DNA from 2 places in the Streptomyces sp. NPDC026062 genome. Region 2 is predicted to be linked to the other one. Evidence: riboswitches for the same ligand, from Rfam matches in the RefSeq annotation. Region 2 holds a riboswitch; the other holds the start of a gene.
The links. Region 2 has a riboswitch for cobalamin ahead of ACZ4LX_RS09125 (ABC transporter substrate-binding protein). Riboswitches for the same ligand answer to the same signal wherever they lie in the genome.
Positions count from the first base shown of each region.

Region 1 (7,327 bases), on a different contig from region 2:
CAGGCGAAGCCCTGCACGGAGCCGCTGGCCTCGCGCAGCGCCTCCCGGGTGCGCGCGTCCCACACGCCGAGCTTCTTCAGCTCGTCCACCAGATACGCGTTGACCTGGAGGAACTCACCGCTGAGCGTCTCGCGCTTGAAGAGGTTGGAGACCTGCGGCTCGATGCACTCGTACACACCGGCGATCGAGGCGATCGTCGCCGTCGGCGCGATGGCCAGGAGCAGCGAGTTGCGCATCCCGGTCGTCGCGACCCGGGCCCGCAGCGCGTCCCAGCGCTCCGGCCAGTTCAGCTCGGTGTCGTAGTGGTCGGGGTGCAGCACGCCTCGGGCGGCACGCGTCTCGGACCACGCCGGCAGCGGGCCCGAGCGCTCCGCGAGGTCGCAGGACGCCTCGTACGCCGCGAGCATGATGCGCTCGGAGATCTTCGTGGACAGGGCGCGGGCCTCGGGGGAGTCGAACGGCAGCCGCAGCTGGAAGAAGACGTCCTGGAGACCCATGGCGCCCAGCCCCACCGGACGCCAGCGGGCGTTGGACCGGCCGGCCTGCTCGGTCGGGTAGAAGTTGATGTCGACGACCCGGTCGAGGAACGTCACGGCGGTACGGACGGTGGCGTCGAGGCGCTCCCAGTCCATCGTGCCGCCCCCGACGAACGCGCCGAGGTTGACCGAGCCGAGGTTGCAGACGGCCGTCTCGCCGTCGTCCGTGACTTCCAGGATCTCGGTGCACAGGTTCGAGGAGTGCACGACGCGGCCCGGCTCGGCGGTCTGGTTCGCGGTCCGGTTGGAGGCGTCCTTGAACGTCATCCAGCCCTGGCCGGTCTGGGCCAGCGTCCGCATCATCCGGCCGTACAGCTCACGGGCCGGCAGGGTCTTGCGGGCCAGGCCCCTGGCCTCGGCCGCACGGTAGACGGCGTCGAACTCGTCGCCCCACAGGTCGACCAGTTCGGGCACGTCGGCCGGGGAGAACAGCGACCAGGTGCCGTCCGCGTCGACGCGGCGCATGAACTCGTCCGGGATCCAGTGCGCCAGGTTGAGGTTGTGCGTACGCCGCTGGTCCTCGCCCGTGTTGTCGCGCAGCTCCAGGAACTCCTCGATGTCCGCGTGCCACGTCTCCAGGTAGACGGCGGCCGCGCCCTTGCGCCGGCCGCCCTGGTTGACCGCCGCGACGGAGGCGTCGAGCGTCTTCAGGAACGGCACGATGCCGTTGGAGTGCCCGTTGGTCCCCCGGATCAGCGAACCGCGCGCACGGACACGGGAGTACGAGAGACCGATGCCGCCCGCGTGCTTGGAGAGGCGCGCCACCTGGTGGTAGCGGTCGTAGATCGAGTCCAGTTCGTCCAGCGGCGAGTCCAGCAGGTAGCAGGAGGACATCTGCGGGTGACGGGTGCCGGAGTTGAAGAGGGTGGGGGAGGAGGGCAGGTAGTCCAGCCGGCTCATCAGCCCGTACAGCGCGGCGACCTCGTCCAGGGCGCGCGCGGAGGTGTCCTCGGCCAGTCCGGAGGCGACGCGGAGCATGAAGTGCTGCGGCGTCTCGATGACCTGGCGGGTGATCGGGTGGCGCAGCAGGTAGCGGCTGTGCAGGGTGCGCAGGCCGAAGTAGCCGAAGCGGTCGTCGGCGCCGTCGGTGAGCGACCGCTCCACCAGGGCGTCCAGCGCGGCGGCGTGGAGGGTCACGAACTCGGCGGTGCGGTCCGCGATCAGGCCCTCGCGGTGTCCGACGGCGACCGACGCGGAGAACGATGTCGCGCCCTGCCCGGCCGCCTCGTCCGCGATGGTGCGGGTGAGGAGACGGGCGGCGAGCCGGGAGTAGGCGGGGTCCTCGGAGATCAGACCCGCTGCGGCCTCGGTGGCCAGCGAGCGCAGCTCCGCCTCGTCCGACCGGGCGTTGCGGCCGCGCAGCGCGGCGGCGGCGACGCGCCCGGGGTCGGTGTCGGGCAGATCGGCGGTGAGGTCGGTCAGGGTCCGCAGCAGTACGGTTCCCGGTCCGTCGCTCGCGGTTCCCGTTGATGCGGCCGCTGAAACCGGATCGGCTGGCGCGATGGTCACGGTGGTGCTCTCCCTCGCTCGGCTCGGGGCCTTCGGGGAGCGGGGCAGCCGGGCGGGGCGGGGCCCGGGGCAGGGCGGCACTCCGTGCGGCGTCCACCGGCCCATCCACGAGGCCCGGACGTCTGGGCATCCGGATCGGTCGAGCCGGATGCGCTGTCGGCAGGAGCTCGGACTCCGGGTGCGCAAAAGCGCACCGAACACACCGTTGCGGGACAGTTCCGGATTCGCACCGGATTTCCCTGCGGCGACAGCGAGCATGAGCATACATGTGGGGGCTGCCGGATGAGGCAGCCCCCACATGTTGTGTCGTGCTTGCTCTCACACCGGAGGATGCAGCTCCAGGCGGTACGTCAGCAGCTTCAGGCCGGCGATCGGGTTCCAGTCCTTCTCGGGGGTCCGTACGAAGCCGAGGCGCCCGTAGATCCTATGGGCGCCGAGCATCGCCGGCTGCGTCGAGAGAACGATCCCCGTGACGCCCCTGGTGCTCCGCGCGCGGTCGATACAGGCCCGTACGAGCGCCTCGCCCGCCCCGGCGCTACGGGCCTCGCGGGAGACCGCCAGCATCCGGAACTCGGCCTCGTCCGCCGAGGCGATGTCGGCCCACGGGTTGCCGGGCGGGGCGTAGGTGACCCCGCCCAGGACGCGGCCCCGCGCGTCGGCGGCCACCAGCACCTCGGCCTCGGCGGCCCGGCGGGGTACGTCGCGCAGTCGCACGAGGTACGGGTCGTCGGCGCCGTAGTCCAGGAGCCCGTCGCCGAGGTAGGCCTCGGCGGTGATCTCTCCGAGGAGCGCGTGCTCGGCGGGCTCGACCGGCCGGATCGTCATGTCCATGGGCGGCAGTCTCCCGCATCCACGGGCCGGGGCCGCAAGGGGTTTTCGGCGGCACGCGCGAAGAGGCCGCCGCATCCCCCGGGGAGGGCGCGCGAAGGGCCGCCGTACCCCTCCGGCAGGGGAGTACGGCGGCCCGTTCGCGTACGCGGCGGTCAGTGGCCGCCGGGTGCACCGGCGGTGGCCGGCGGGAGCTCCGTCTTCACACCCGGGTCGCCCGCGTCCGCCGTGTAGTCGCCCGGAGCGGTCTCGTCTGCCCCGGCAGGCGCTTTCATGGCGTTCAGGACGAAGGTGAGGACGACGGTCACCACGAGGTTCAGCACGAAGGCCGTCAGACCGATGTAGCCGATCTCCCCGAGGCCCGGGATCTCCTTGGAGGAACCGCCGAAGTGCTCCTGGGTCGGGCTGGCGACTCCGTACGCGGCGGCCGTTCCGTAGACCATGCCGACGGCCCAGCCCCCGAGCAGTGCCCAGCGGTGGAACCACCGGGTGAACAGCCCGCCGACCAGGGCGGGCATGGTCTGGAGGATCCAGATTCCGCCGAGCAGCTGGAAGTTGATCGCGACCGTCTTGTCCATGGTGAGGACGAAGGCGAGCGCGCCGACCTTCACCAGCAGCGACACCAGCTTGGAGATCTTGGTCTCCTGCTCGGGTGTCGCGTCGGGCTTCAGGAAGTCCTTGTAGATGTTCCGGGTGAACAGGTTCGCCGCCGCGATCGACATGATCGCGGCGGGCACCAGCGCGCCGATGCCGATGGCGGCGAACGCCACGCCCGCGAACCAGTCGGGGAACATGTTCTCGAACAGCTGCGGGATCGCCAGCTGGCCGTTGTCCACCTTGATGCCGGCGGCGATCGCCATGAAGCCGAGCAGCGCGAGCAGCCCCAGCATCAGCGAGTACAGCGGCAGGATCGTCGTGTTGCGGCGGATCACGTCACGGCTGCGGCTGGAGAGCGTCGCCGTGATCGAGTGCGGATACATGAAGAGCGCCAGCGCCGAACCCAGGGCCAGGGTGGCGTAACCCCACTGACCGGCCGCCGCGGGTGCGAGCGCACCGGTCGGTTTGCCTCCCGGCGGACCGGCGAACTTCTCCTGTGCGGCGGCGAAGATGTCGTCGAAGCCGCCGAGCTTGATTGGGATGTAGATGATCGCCACGGCGATGACCAGATAGATCAGACCGTCCTTGACGAAGGCGATCAGCGCGGGCGCGCGCAGCCCGGAGGAGTACGTGTACGCCGCGAGCACCGCGAACGCGATCAGCAGCGGCAGGTCCTTGATGAACCAGTGGGTGTTCTCGCCGCCGCCGACGCCCATCACGTCCAGCACCGCCTGGATGCCGACGAGTTGCAGCGCGATGTACGGCATCGTGGCGAGGATGCCGGTGACGGCGACCGCGAGCGAGAGCCCCTTGGAGCCGAAGCGGCCGCGTACGAAGTCCGAGGTGGTGACGTAGCCGTGCTTGTGCGACACCGACCACAGCCGCGGCAGGAAGGTGAAGATCAGCGGATACACCAGGATGGTGTAGGGCACCGCGAAGAAGCCGGCCGCGCCCGCCGCGTAGATCGCCGCGGGAACGGCGACGAAGGTGTACGCGGTGTAGAGGTCGCCGCCGAGCAGGAACCAGGTGACCCAGGTGCCGAACGACCGTCCGCCCAGCCCCCATTCGTCGAGGCTGGCCTCGTTCTCGGCCTTGCGCCACCGGGCGGCCATGAAGCCGATGACCGTGACGGCCAGGAAGAAGAAGATGAAGACGCCGAGCGCGACGCCGTTCACGCCGTCCTTCATGCTGACGCACCCCCCTTGCGGGCGCGCTGGTCACGCTGCCACAGCTTGTACGCGATCATCGTGAGCGCCGTGGAGATCAGTACCCAGAGCATCTGGTACCAGTAGAAGAACGGGATGCCGATGAAGGCCGGGTCGACCTTGGCGTACGAACTCACCCACAGCATCGCCACGAACGGCGCGATGAGACAGAGGGCGATGACCACCCGCGTCGGTGTGACGGTGGGTGGCTTTCCTTCTGGTTCTTCCGGCATGGCGGCGACTCCGTCCCCTCGCTGATCACCTCTTGCGATGCGCAGGAAATCTAGGCGAGGGTTCCGCCCACCGTCACCCCCCGTCCGCATTGCGGTCTGGCAACGGTGTTGCGTTATCGGACAGTTGGTCGCAATGGCGTCAAACATCGGGACGTTGGTCCGGACCAGCGGGGGAAGGGCGGCGAACAGCCCCCGCGGGAAGGGTTCCACGGGGGCTGCGAGGCCGAGAGGTGATGCGGGCGGTTCAGTCCAGCGGTCGCTTCAGGCGGGCCACGAACTTGTAGCGGTCGCCCCGGTAGACCGAGCGCACCCACTCGACCGGCTCGCCCTGTCCGTCCAGTGAGTGCCGGGACAGCATGAGCATCGGCAGGCCCACGTCCGTACCGAGCAGACCGGCCTCGCGGGGGGTGGCGAGGGAGGTCTCGATGGTCTCCTCGGCCTCGGCCAGCCGTACGTCGTACACCTCGGCCAGGGCCGTGTAGAGGGATGTGTACTTCACCAGCGAACGCCGCAGCGCGGGGAAGCGCTTGGCCGAGAGGTGGGTGGTCTCGATCGCCATCGGCTCACCGCTCGCCAGTCGCAGCCGCTCGATCCGCAGCACGCGGCCGCCGGTGCTGATGTCGAGGAGTCCGGCGAGCATGTCGTCGGCGGTGACATAGCCGATGTCCAGGAGCTGGGACGTCGGTTCCAGTCCCTGGGCGCGCATGTCCTCGGTGTACGAGGTGAGCTGAAGGGCCTGCGAGACCTTCGGCTTCGCGACGAAGGTGCCCTTCCCCTGGATGCGCTCCAGCCGGCCCTCGACCACCAGCTCCTGGAGTGCCTGGCGCACGGTGGTGCGCGAGGTGTCGAACTCGGCGGCCAGAGTCCGCTCCGGGGGTACAGGGGTGCCCGGCGGCATCGTGTCCGTCATGTCGAGGAGGTGTCGCTTCAGCCGGTAGTACTTCGGGACGCGGGCGGTACGCGTACCCGCGCCCGTCTCGTTCCCCGTACTGCCCCCGTCGGCACCCATGGCCCGCCTTCCCGACTGCTGCGTTGCTGCCGTCACCGGCTCCTCCGTCTGTCGCGGCTCACATGGTGGCACGGTCCGGTCACGGCTCGTCGACCTCTCTCAGGTGTCGGTCCTATAACGGACGCGAGTGCACTTCTTATACACCCTTGACACCCATAAAGGTCTAGGCCAAGCTCCCGGTACTGGTCTAAACCATTAAAGACCAGGTCCCAGCCCCAGTAGTACTCGTCGACGAATTTGGCGCGGTGGGCGGGGTTGCAGCATCCCTGAGGAGGGTGGCGTGAAGCGCAAGCTCATCGCGGCGATCGGCGTCGCGGGCATGGTGTTCGGCATGGCAGCGTGTGGTTCGGATGACGACGGCGACGGCAAGAAGGCCGGAGCCGAGGGTTATGCCGGCCAGACCCTGACTGTCTGGACGATGTCCGGCTCGAACCCCCCCGGTTGGACCAAGACGGTCACCGAGGAGTTCGAGAAGAAGACCAAGGCCAAGCTGAAGATCGAAGTCCAGGAATGGAACGGCATTCAGCAGAAGGTCACCACGGCCCTCTCCGAGTCCAACCCGCCCGACGTTCTGGAGATCGGCAACACCCAGACTCCGGCGTACGCGAAGACCGGCGGCCTCGCCGAGCTCGGTGACGTGAAGAAGGAGATCGGCAGCGCCTGGGCCGACGCGGTCAACGCGCCCTCCGTCTACGAGGGCAAGCAGTACGCGCTGCCCTGGTACTTCGGCAACCGCGTCGTGATGTACAACAAGAAGGTCTTCAAGGACGCCGGTATCACCGAGACGCCGAAGACCCGCGCCGACCTCTTCAAGGCCTTCGACGCCATCAAGGCCAAGGGCGACGCCGAGCCGATCTACCTGCCCGGCCAGAACTGGTACTTCTTCGACGGTCTGCTCGTCGGTCAGGGCGTCGAGCCGGTCAAGAAGGAAGGCGACAAGTACGTCTCCAACCTGTCCGACCCGAAGGTCGGCGCGGCGATGGACGTGTACAAGCAGTACCAGGCCTACTCCAAGGCCCCCAAGGACAAGGACGAGGCCACCCCGCAGCAGGCCGAGGTCTTCGCCAAGGGCAAGACCGGCGCCATCATCGCGATGGGCTACGAGGCCGGCACCGCGATCAAGGCCAACCCGAAGCTCAAGGACGACATCGGCTTCTTCACCATCCCCGGTGAGACCGCCGACAAGCCCGAGGGCGTCTTCCTGGGCGGTTCCAACTTCGCCGTTGCCGCAGGCAGCAAGAAGCAGGACCTCGCCAAGGAGTTCCTGAAGATCGCGCTCAGCGAGGCGAACGACGGTGCTCTCGTCAAGGAGGCCGGCTGGACCCCGAAGTCCGAGGCCGGGCAGAAGTACGCCGTCGGCCAGCCCGCCGCCGAGGCCGCAGGCCCCGCCGCCGCCAAGTCCGGTGGCAC
Region 1 is NZ_JBVHOQ010000030.1:43,428-50,754, reverse strand. Features, by position in the region: gene ACZ4LX_RS25530 (ribonucleoside-diphosphate reductase subunit alpha) at 1-2,045, opposite strand, end outside; adenosylcobalamin-variant (AdoCbl-variant) riboswitch at 2,199-2,296, opposite strand; gene ACZ4LX_RS25525 (GNAT family N-acetyltransferase) at 2,364-2,876, opposite strand; gene mctP (monocarboxylate uptake permease MctP) at 3,029-4,657, opposite strand; gene ACZ4LX_RS25515 (DUF3311 domain-containing protein) at 4,654-4,908, opposite strand; gene ACZ4LX_RS25510 (GntR family transcriptional regulator) at 5,153-5,917, opposite strand; gene ACZ4LX_RS25505 (extracellular solute-binding protein) at 6,198-7,327, shown strand, end outside.
Region 1: it holds a riboswitch for cobalamin, as region 2 does, so the genes downstream of both, ACZ4LX_RS25530 (ribonucleoside-diphosphate reductase subunit alpha) here and ACZ4LX_RS09125 (ABC transporter substrate-binding protein) in region 2, are expected to answer to the same signal.

Region 2 (7,327 bases):
GATCACCTCCGCCGGGGTGCCGCCCGCGACCACCCGTCCCCCGTTCATCACGACGATCCGGTCGCAGAACATCGCGGCCAGGTTGAGGTCGTGCAGAGCGACGACGGCCGTCAGCGGCAACGAGGTGACCAGGGACAGCAGTTCCAGCTGATGCTGGATGTCCAGGTGGTTGGTCGGTTCGTCGAGCAGGAGCTCCCTCGGCTGCTGGGCCAGCGCTCGGGCGATCTGGACGCGCTGGCGCTCTCCGCCGGAGAGCGTGTGCCAGGACTGCTCGCGGCGGTCGGCGAGACCGGTCCGCTCCAGGGCTTCCCGCACAGCCGTCTCGTCCGCCGCCGTCGGCGCCGACCAGGCGCGCCGGTGCGGGATACGGCCCAGGCGTACGACGTCCACGACGCTCAGCTCGACCTGCGTGACGGCGTGCTGGTCGACCACGGCGACCCGTCTGGCCACGGTGCGGCGGCCGACAGCGGCCAGCGGGTCGTCGTCGAGGGTGACCACGCCCGCGTCCGGAGCCAGGACTCCGGCCAGGATGCGCAGCAGGGTGGACTTGCCGGAGCCGTTCGGGCCGATCAGCCCGATGGTGGCACCGGGCGGCGGGGCCAGCGAGACACCGTCCAGAATGAGCCGGCCGCCCGCCTCCCTGCTGACCCGGTCGGCCCGCAGACCGCCGCTGGTGGCCGCGGTCACGGGGCCCTCCGGGTGCGGTACAGGACCAGCACGAAGGCGGGCACCCCGATCAGGGCGGTGACGACTCCCACCGGAACCTCCTGCGGGTCGAGGACGGTCCGGGCGAGGGTGTCGACCCAGACCAGGAAGACGGCCCCGGCGAGCGCGGTGACCGGCAGCAGCCTGCGGTGCCCCGAACCGGTCAGCGCACGGGCCGCGTGCGGCAGCACGAGGCCGACGAACCCGATGGCGCCGGCCGAGCTCACGAGTGCGGCGGTCAGCAGCGCGGTCGTGCACAGCAGAACGATCCGGGTACGGCCGACGTGGACACCGAGGGTGGCCGCCGCGTCCTGACCGAAGGCGAAGGCGTCGAGCGTCCGGGCGTGGCCGAGGCAGACCAGCAGCGTCACGGCGAGCACGGCGGAGCAGATCCACACATCGCTCCATCCGACGCCGCCGAGCGAGCCCAGCAGCCAGAACAGCACCCCCCTGGTCTGTTCGGCGTCGGCCGCGGTCATCACGACGAAGGAGGTGAGCGCGGAGAAGAGCTGCATGGCCGCGACCCCGGACAGGACGACGCGGTCGGTGCTGCCGCCCAGGGTGTGACTGAGCAGCATGACCAGGGCGAAGGAGCACAAGGCCCCGATGAACGCCCCGGCCGACAGGGAGACCGCTCCCCCGCCGACGCCGAGGACGACGACCACGACGGCGCCGGTCGAGGCTCCCGAGGAGACCCCGAGGACGAACGGGTCGGCGAGCGGATTGCGCAGCAGCGACTGCATGACGGTGCCGCAGACCGCGAGTCCCGCGCCGCAGACGGCGGCGAGCAGGGTGCGCGGCATGCGCAGGTTCCAGATGATGCCGTCACGGATCGGGCTGAGCCGCGACTCACCGGCACCGAGGTGGGAGGCGACCGTGGACCAGACGTCGGCCACGGAGATCCGGGCCGGGCCGATGGTGACGGCGAGGGCGACGGACAGGAGCAGCAGCAGGATCCCGCCGGCCCACAGGAGTCCGCCGCGCAGGCCCCGCAAGCCCCGTCGGCCGGGCCGGGGGTGCGTGCCCGCGTACGCGGGCGGCGCCGCGGCCTGTTCGGTGTCCGTCACCCCGCGAGCCCGAAGGCGCGCAGCCCGGCGGCGACGCGCTCCACGCCCTCGACGGTCCGGATGGTGGGGTTCATGGCTTGGCCGCTGAGCAGCACGTAGTGCTTGTCGCGGACGGCGTCCATGTTCTTCGTGGCGGGGTTGGACTCCAGGAAGGCGATCTTCTTCGCCGCGCTCTCGGCGGTCTGCGACTTGCGGGTCAGGTCGCCGATCACCAGTACGTCCGGGTTGCGGTCGGCGACGGTCTCCCAGTTGATCTGGGGCCACTCCTCGTGGGTGTCGTCGAAGGCGTTCTTCGCACCGAGCTCCCGGGTGATGATGCCGGGCGCCCCGCAGCAGCCGGCCAGGTACGGAGCCTCGGAGTTGGCGAACCAGTACATCAGTGAGGCATCGGAGGCGTCGATGTCTCTCGTCGCCTCACGAACCCGGGCGCGCAGCCCGGCCACCAGTTCCTCGCCGCGCTCCGGTACGCCGAACACCTTGGCCAGGTCGCGCACTTCGCCGTAGACGCTGTCCATGGTCAGGGCGCCGGTGCGGACACCGTCGCCGTCCTTGCTGTTGTCCTTGGCGGTGCAGTCGGCGGGCGAGACATAGGTGGGGACACCGAGTTCCTCGAACTGCTCGCGGGGGGCGACTCCGCCCTTGGCGAGCGTCGACTCGAAGGAGGCGCTGACGAAGTCGGGTTCCTGGTCCAGGACCTTCTCCGACGAGGGGCGGTTGTCGGAGAGCCTCGGGACACCGGCGTTGGCCTTCTCCAGCCCCTTCAGTACGGGGTCGGTCCAGGTGGCCGTGGCCGCCAGCCGGTCGGCGAGGCCGAGCGAGAGCAGGATCTCGGTCGATCCCTGGTCGACCGGCACGGCGCGCTCGGGGGGCGCGTCCACGGTGACGGTCCGTCCGCAGTTCGTCAGGACCACCGGATAGCCGTCGGCTCCCCCGGACTTGGCTGCGGAGCCGCCCGAGCCGCCGCCGCAGGCGGACAGCAGGATCAGCGCGGCGGTGAGCAGGGCGAAGGAGCGGGCGGGGCCGGCTGTGGGCGGCACGGAGTACCTCGGCGTCTCTGGGCCCATGCGCGGGGCCCTGTGTACGGAGTTCCGCGGCCCGGTACCGGGCCGTGGGTGCCAGCAGGTCTTCGGACTCGGGTTCACGCGGACGGGACGCCTTCCCGGGAAACCGTGGGTCTCCCAGTGGCCGTGGCCCCGCCCGTCCCCCTCACCGCTGCGCGTCAGTTCCGGATTCACACCGGATTCCCTGACTCCTAGGTGGAGTTCGACTGGCTCCGGGCACGCTACCACGACCCTCTGCGCAGCTCAGCTGCAGTGTGGGTCCGGCCAGGGAAGCCGGAGGTGTGCCGTACGCACGCCTGTGACCGGCCGTGCGGGTCCAGCCCGTACGGACCGGGGCGGTGCCGTACGCACGCCTGTGACCGGTCGCGGGGGTCCGGCCCGTGGGGCGCCGGGGCGGTGCCGTACGCACCGCCCCGGCGCGGGACCGGCCAGGCAGCGTTTCTCCGGCTACGCCTTGCGGCGAACCGATTCGCCAACCTGGCCGTGTGCTCCCTCACACCACCGTGAGAGCACAGCCGCGGTACCCCAGAAGGCCAGCAGGACTCCCCGGACGCCCAGACACCGGACCGCGTCCGCCGCCCGGCGCGGCAGCACGGCGGCCGACTGCCTCGGTGTGCCCGTCATCGCGTCCTCCCGGCGGGTTCCTGGGTTCCCGTGGTGTTCCAGGAAGCGCCCGGGTCGTCGTACGCGTCCATGTAGCCGGCTCCCGCGATGGGCCAGTCGGCGAGCAGTTCCCCGGGCAGCGCGAAGGAATCGGCCAGCTCGGGCAGATGACCGCTCACGGCCGCGACGAGCTGCTCGATGGCATCGGTGAGCCCGTCGACCTGGCCGGCGGTCAGATGGCCGGCGGCGAGCAGATCTCCGCTGTCGCGCGCGACCCGGCGCAGCGCGAACAGCCGGGCCAGTTCACCCAGCCGCTCGCGGGCCGCTCCCGCGGGCAGCTCCGCGATCGCGGTCTCGTACGCGTCGGCCGCCTGCCGGACCGCATGGGCCTCGGTCCCCCGCAGGGCGGGCCCCGAGGCCGCGTTCCAGCGTTCCAGCGGGCCGCCTTGCGGCACCCGGGCCAGCCGTGCGGCCGCCCTGTCGAACCAGATGTGTTCCGCCTGCGCCAGGAGCCGGCGAAGGAAGCGCAGATCGGTGAGGTCACCGTCCGGCGGGCCTGCGGCCGGTTCCTCCCGCGTCGCGCGTGCCGCGTCGAAGAGCAGTCCGGCGGCAGCCCGCGTGTGGATGGCCAGGTTGTCGCCCTCGGCGGTGATGGCGCCCTCGATCCCGGTGACGAGTTCGGCCATCCCGTTGTTCTCCAGCAGTCCCTGGGCGCCGCACCGTTCCCGGCACTCGACCATCACCGACCGGGCCTGCCAGGTGATCCACCCCTTGGCGATGTCGACCAGCCGCTCGGCGGCCTCCCGCTCCGCGGGCGGCCGCGTCGCCACCTGTTCCCAGCGGTCCAGAGCACGTCGGTGCAGCAGGCTCATCGCGTAGACGGTGGCCATGGCCTCGGCGAGCGGACCGTGGTGGCTGCGGTGGGCGATCACCGGCACCGGAGGCGCCGAGCGGCTTCCGGAGACGAAGCGGTGGCCTCCGTAGCGGACGGCGATGGCCAGCGTGACCCGTGCCGAGCCCACCGCGCTCGCGCTCATACAGATCCGGCCGGTGGTGACCCGTGCGATCGAGGTGAGGAAGCGGCGCCGGTGTCCTGTGGTGTCGCTGCGGAACACCCCGTCGTCGCCGACCCGCCCCTGCGCGCCGCCGAGCAGCGCGCCGCGGTCCACGAAGACCTGGTCGAAGGAGGTCAGGCAGTGGTCCACCGGACTGCCCATCCGCGCGGGCAGCAGGCGCACCCTCACCCCGGGCAGGGTCCGGGAGGCGTCGGTGAGCGGCACAAGGAGCAGGAAGACCCCCTGGTCCACGCCGTCGACGATCAGCCGGGCGGCGACGAGTCCCGACTTGGGGCCGCCGGCCGGACTGGTGTTGGGCATGAACTTCTGGGCGCCGGAGTGCGGGGTGTGCACAACGAACCCGTCCCGGTCCGGGTCATAGGTGGCGGTCGTCTCGACGGCGACCGCGTCATTGCCGTGGGCCACCTCCGTACAGAGGAAGGTGCCGACCCGTCGCAGGTCGAGATAGTCCGACAGATCGCGGGGGCTGTCGGCGTCGTTGTCCAGGAGGCTGCCGAGGAAGAGGTTGTAGTGAATGCCCGCGACGGTGGCGAGTGCCGGGTCCACCGGGGCGATCCATTCGTGCAGAGCGGCCAGGGCTCGTGGGTCGGCGGCCGGGCGGGCGGCGCTGTCCAGTGCGCTGTTGAGCCTGCGCAGCCGCGCGTGGGCAAGGGCGAGCCGCTCCTCGGGGGCGAGGCCGGGAGGGGGGCAGACGGGCCGGCGGAACGGATCCGTGGCGACGAGCCGGCGCCAGAAGCCGTGCTCGCGCTGGGCGTCCGGACCGAGGAGCGCGGTGGTGAGCGGGCCGGCGAACGGCCGGGTTCCGGCTCCCGAGGGTCCGGCGCTGCGGAGAAGTGTGGTCATACAAGCGGGAACGATCGGAAATCGTCCAGGACACCCCGCAGCCTGCTACAAAAATCGATTCTCCCCTGCCCGGCGGGGTCTCCGACGCCACCCGCCCGGCCACCACTCGTCACCCGTATGCAGTAATTCGCCGCGCTGTGCGGGCGTCCAGGACATCCCCTTGGGGCATGGAACGGCACCCCGACGAGTCGGCAGCGACGGACGAGCACGCCGAACTGGAGGCCCTGCGCGCCCGGGTGGCGCAGCTGGAGATCCGGGCCACGGGCCGCTCCCGGCCTCGTGTGCGTTCGTTCTTCGCGGTCCTGCTGATCCTGGTGGCGGCTGTCCTCACCCCGTTGAGCATCGTGTCGAGCTGGGCGAGCGATGTCGCGGGGAACACCGACCGCTACGTGAAGATGGTGGAGCCGCTGGCCTCCGACCCCGATGTGCAGGCGGCGGTGACCACACGCGTCACCGATGCCGTCATGGTGCATCTGGACATCGACGCGCTGCTGGCGGACGTCGCTCCGGCCGACCGGCCCGTGGTGGACAAGGCACTCCGCAGGCTCGGCGACCCGCTGACCGCCGGCATCACGAACCTCGTCCGCGGCACCGTGGAACGGTTCGTGGCCGGCGACGAGTTCGCGCGGGTGTGGAGCAGCCTCAACAGGTCCGCCCACTCCGCCGTCGTGAAGGCGCTGACCGGCGAGGGCGGCGGCGCGGTGAAGCTGACCGACGACACCGTCACCCTGGACCTCGCCCCGGTCATCGACCGGGTGAAGCAGCGTCTCGTCGACCGGGGCCTGACGGTCGCGGGGAGGATCCCGGAGATCCACACCGACTACACGATCCTGACCTCGGACTCGGTCGGCAAGGCCAAGCAGGGTTTCCGGGCGCTCGAACTCCTCGGATTCTGGCTTCCCGTGGTCACGCTGGTGGTGGCGGCGGGCGGGGTGCTGCTCGCGGTACGCCGCCGGCGGGCACTGGTCACCGCGGCGCTCGCGGCAGCGGCGTGCGCCGCCCTGCTCGGGCTCGGGCTGTGGGCAGGACGTGCCTTCTACCTCGACAGCCTCCCCCCGGACGTCTCGCAGCCGGCTGCGGGCGCTGTCTTCGACGCGCTGGCCGGCTATCTGCGGGCCGGGGTCCGGCTGGTCGTGACGGTCGGCGCGGTGGTGGCGCTCGCCGCCTGGCTCACCGGCGCGGGCCGGGCCGCGACCCGGGTCAAGGCGGTGTGGAGCGGTGGCATCGGGGCCGTCCGGGAGGCGGCCGGTGTCACCGGCGGTCCGGTCGGCAGATGGGTGCACCGGGCGAGGCGGCCGCTGAACTGGACGGTGGTCGTGGCGGCTGTCGCGGTGCTGGTGGCGTGGGACCGGCCGACGGGTCTGGTCACGGTGTGGATCGCCCTGTGCGCCCTGTTCGTCCTGGCTGTCGTCGAGTTCCTCGACGACAGCACACCGCGTCCGGCGGCACCTGCGTAGCCCCGCCGCCGGGACCGCCTTGTAATGCCCGAGTAACGGGCGGCCCGTACAACGGTGCCGTGCCGGTGACAGCTGGGCGGTGAGGGGTGGGCAGCATCTCCGGAGCCACCGCTCCAGCATCTCCTCGCCGGCGCATCGGCGGTGCCGCCGTCCCCGTGGGGGGTGACGGTGGCACCGCCGCGTTCACATCCGGCCGAGTGCCGCGTCCAGTTCGGCCAGGTCGGGCGGGTTGGCGCCGGCCCTGGCGACGGTGACGGCCGCCGACGCCGCCGCGTGCCGCAGGACGTCCCCCATCGTGGCCCGGTCCACTGCCCGCAGCCGCTCCCGGCCGGCGGCGCCGAGCAGTCCGTGTGCGGCGAGTGCGTGCAGGGTGCCGGACATGAAGGCGTCCCCCGCGCCCACCGTGTCGACGACCTCGGCCGGCGGCGCGGCGACGGTCACCGGCCCGTCGGGCAGGACCGCACAGGCTCCGTCCGCGCCCCGGGTGACGAGGACGACGGCCGGGCCGGTGGCGA
Region 2 is NZ_JBVHOQ010000007.1:233,787-241,113, reverse strand. Features, by position in the region: gene ACZ4LX_RS09135 (ABC transporter ATP-binding protein) at 1-687, opposite strand, end outside; gene ACZ4LX_RS09130 (FecCD family ABC transporter permease) at 684-1,772, opposite strand; gene ACZ4LX_RS09125 (ABC transporter substrate-binding protein) at 1,769-2,809, opposite strand; cobalamin riboswitch at 2,873-3,059, opposite strand; gene ACZ4LX_RS09120 (acyl-CoA dehydrogenase family protein) at 3,454-5,355, opposite strand; gene ACZ4LX_RS09115 (hypothetical protein) at 5,523-6,812, shown strand; gene ACZ4LX_RS09110 (carbohydrate kinase family protein) at 6,996-7,327, opposite strand, start outside.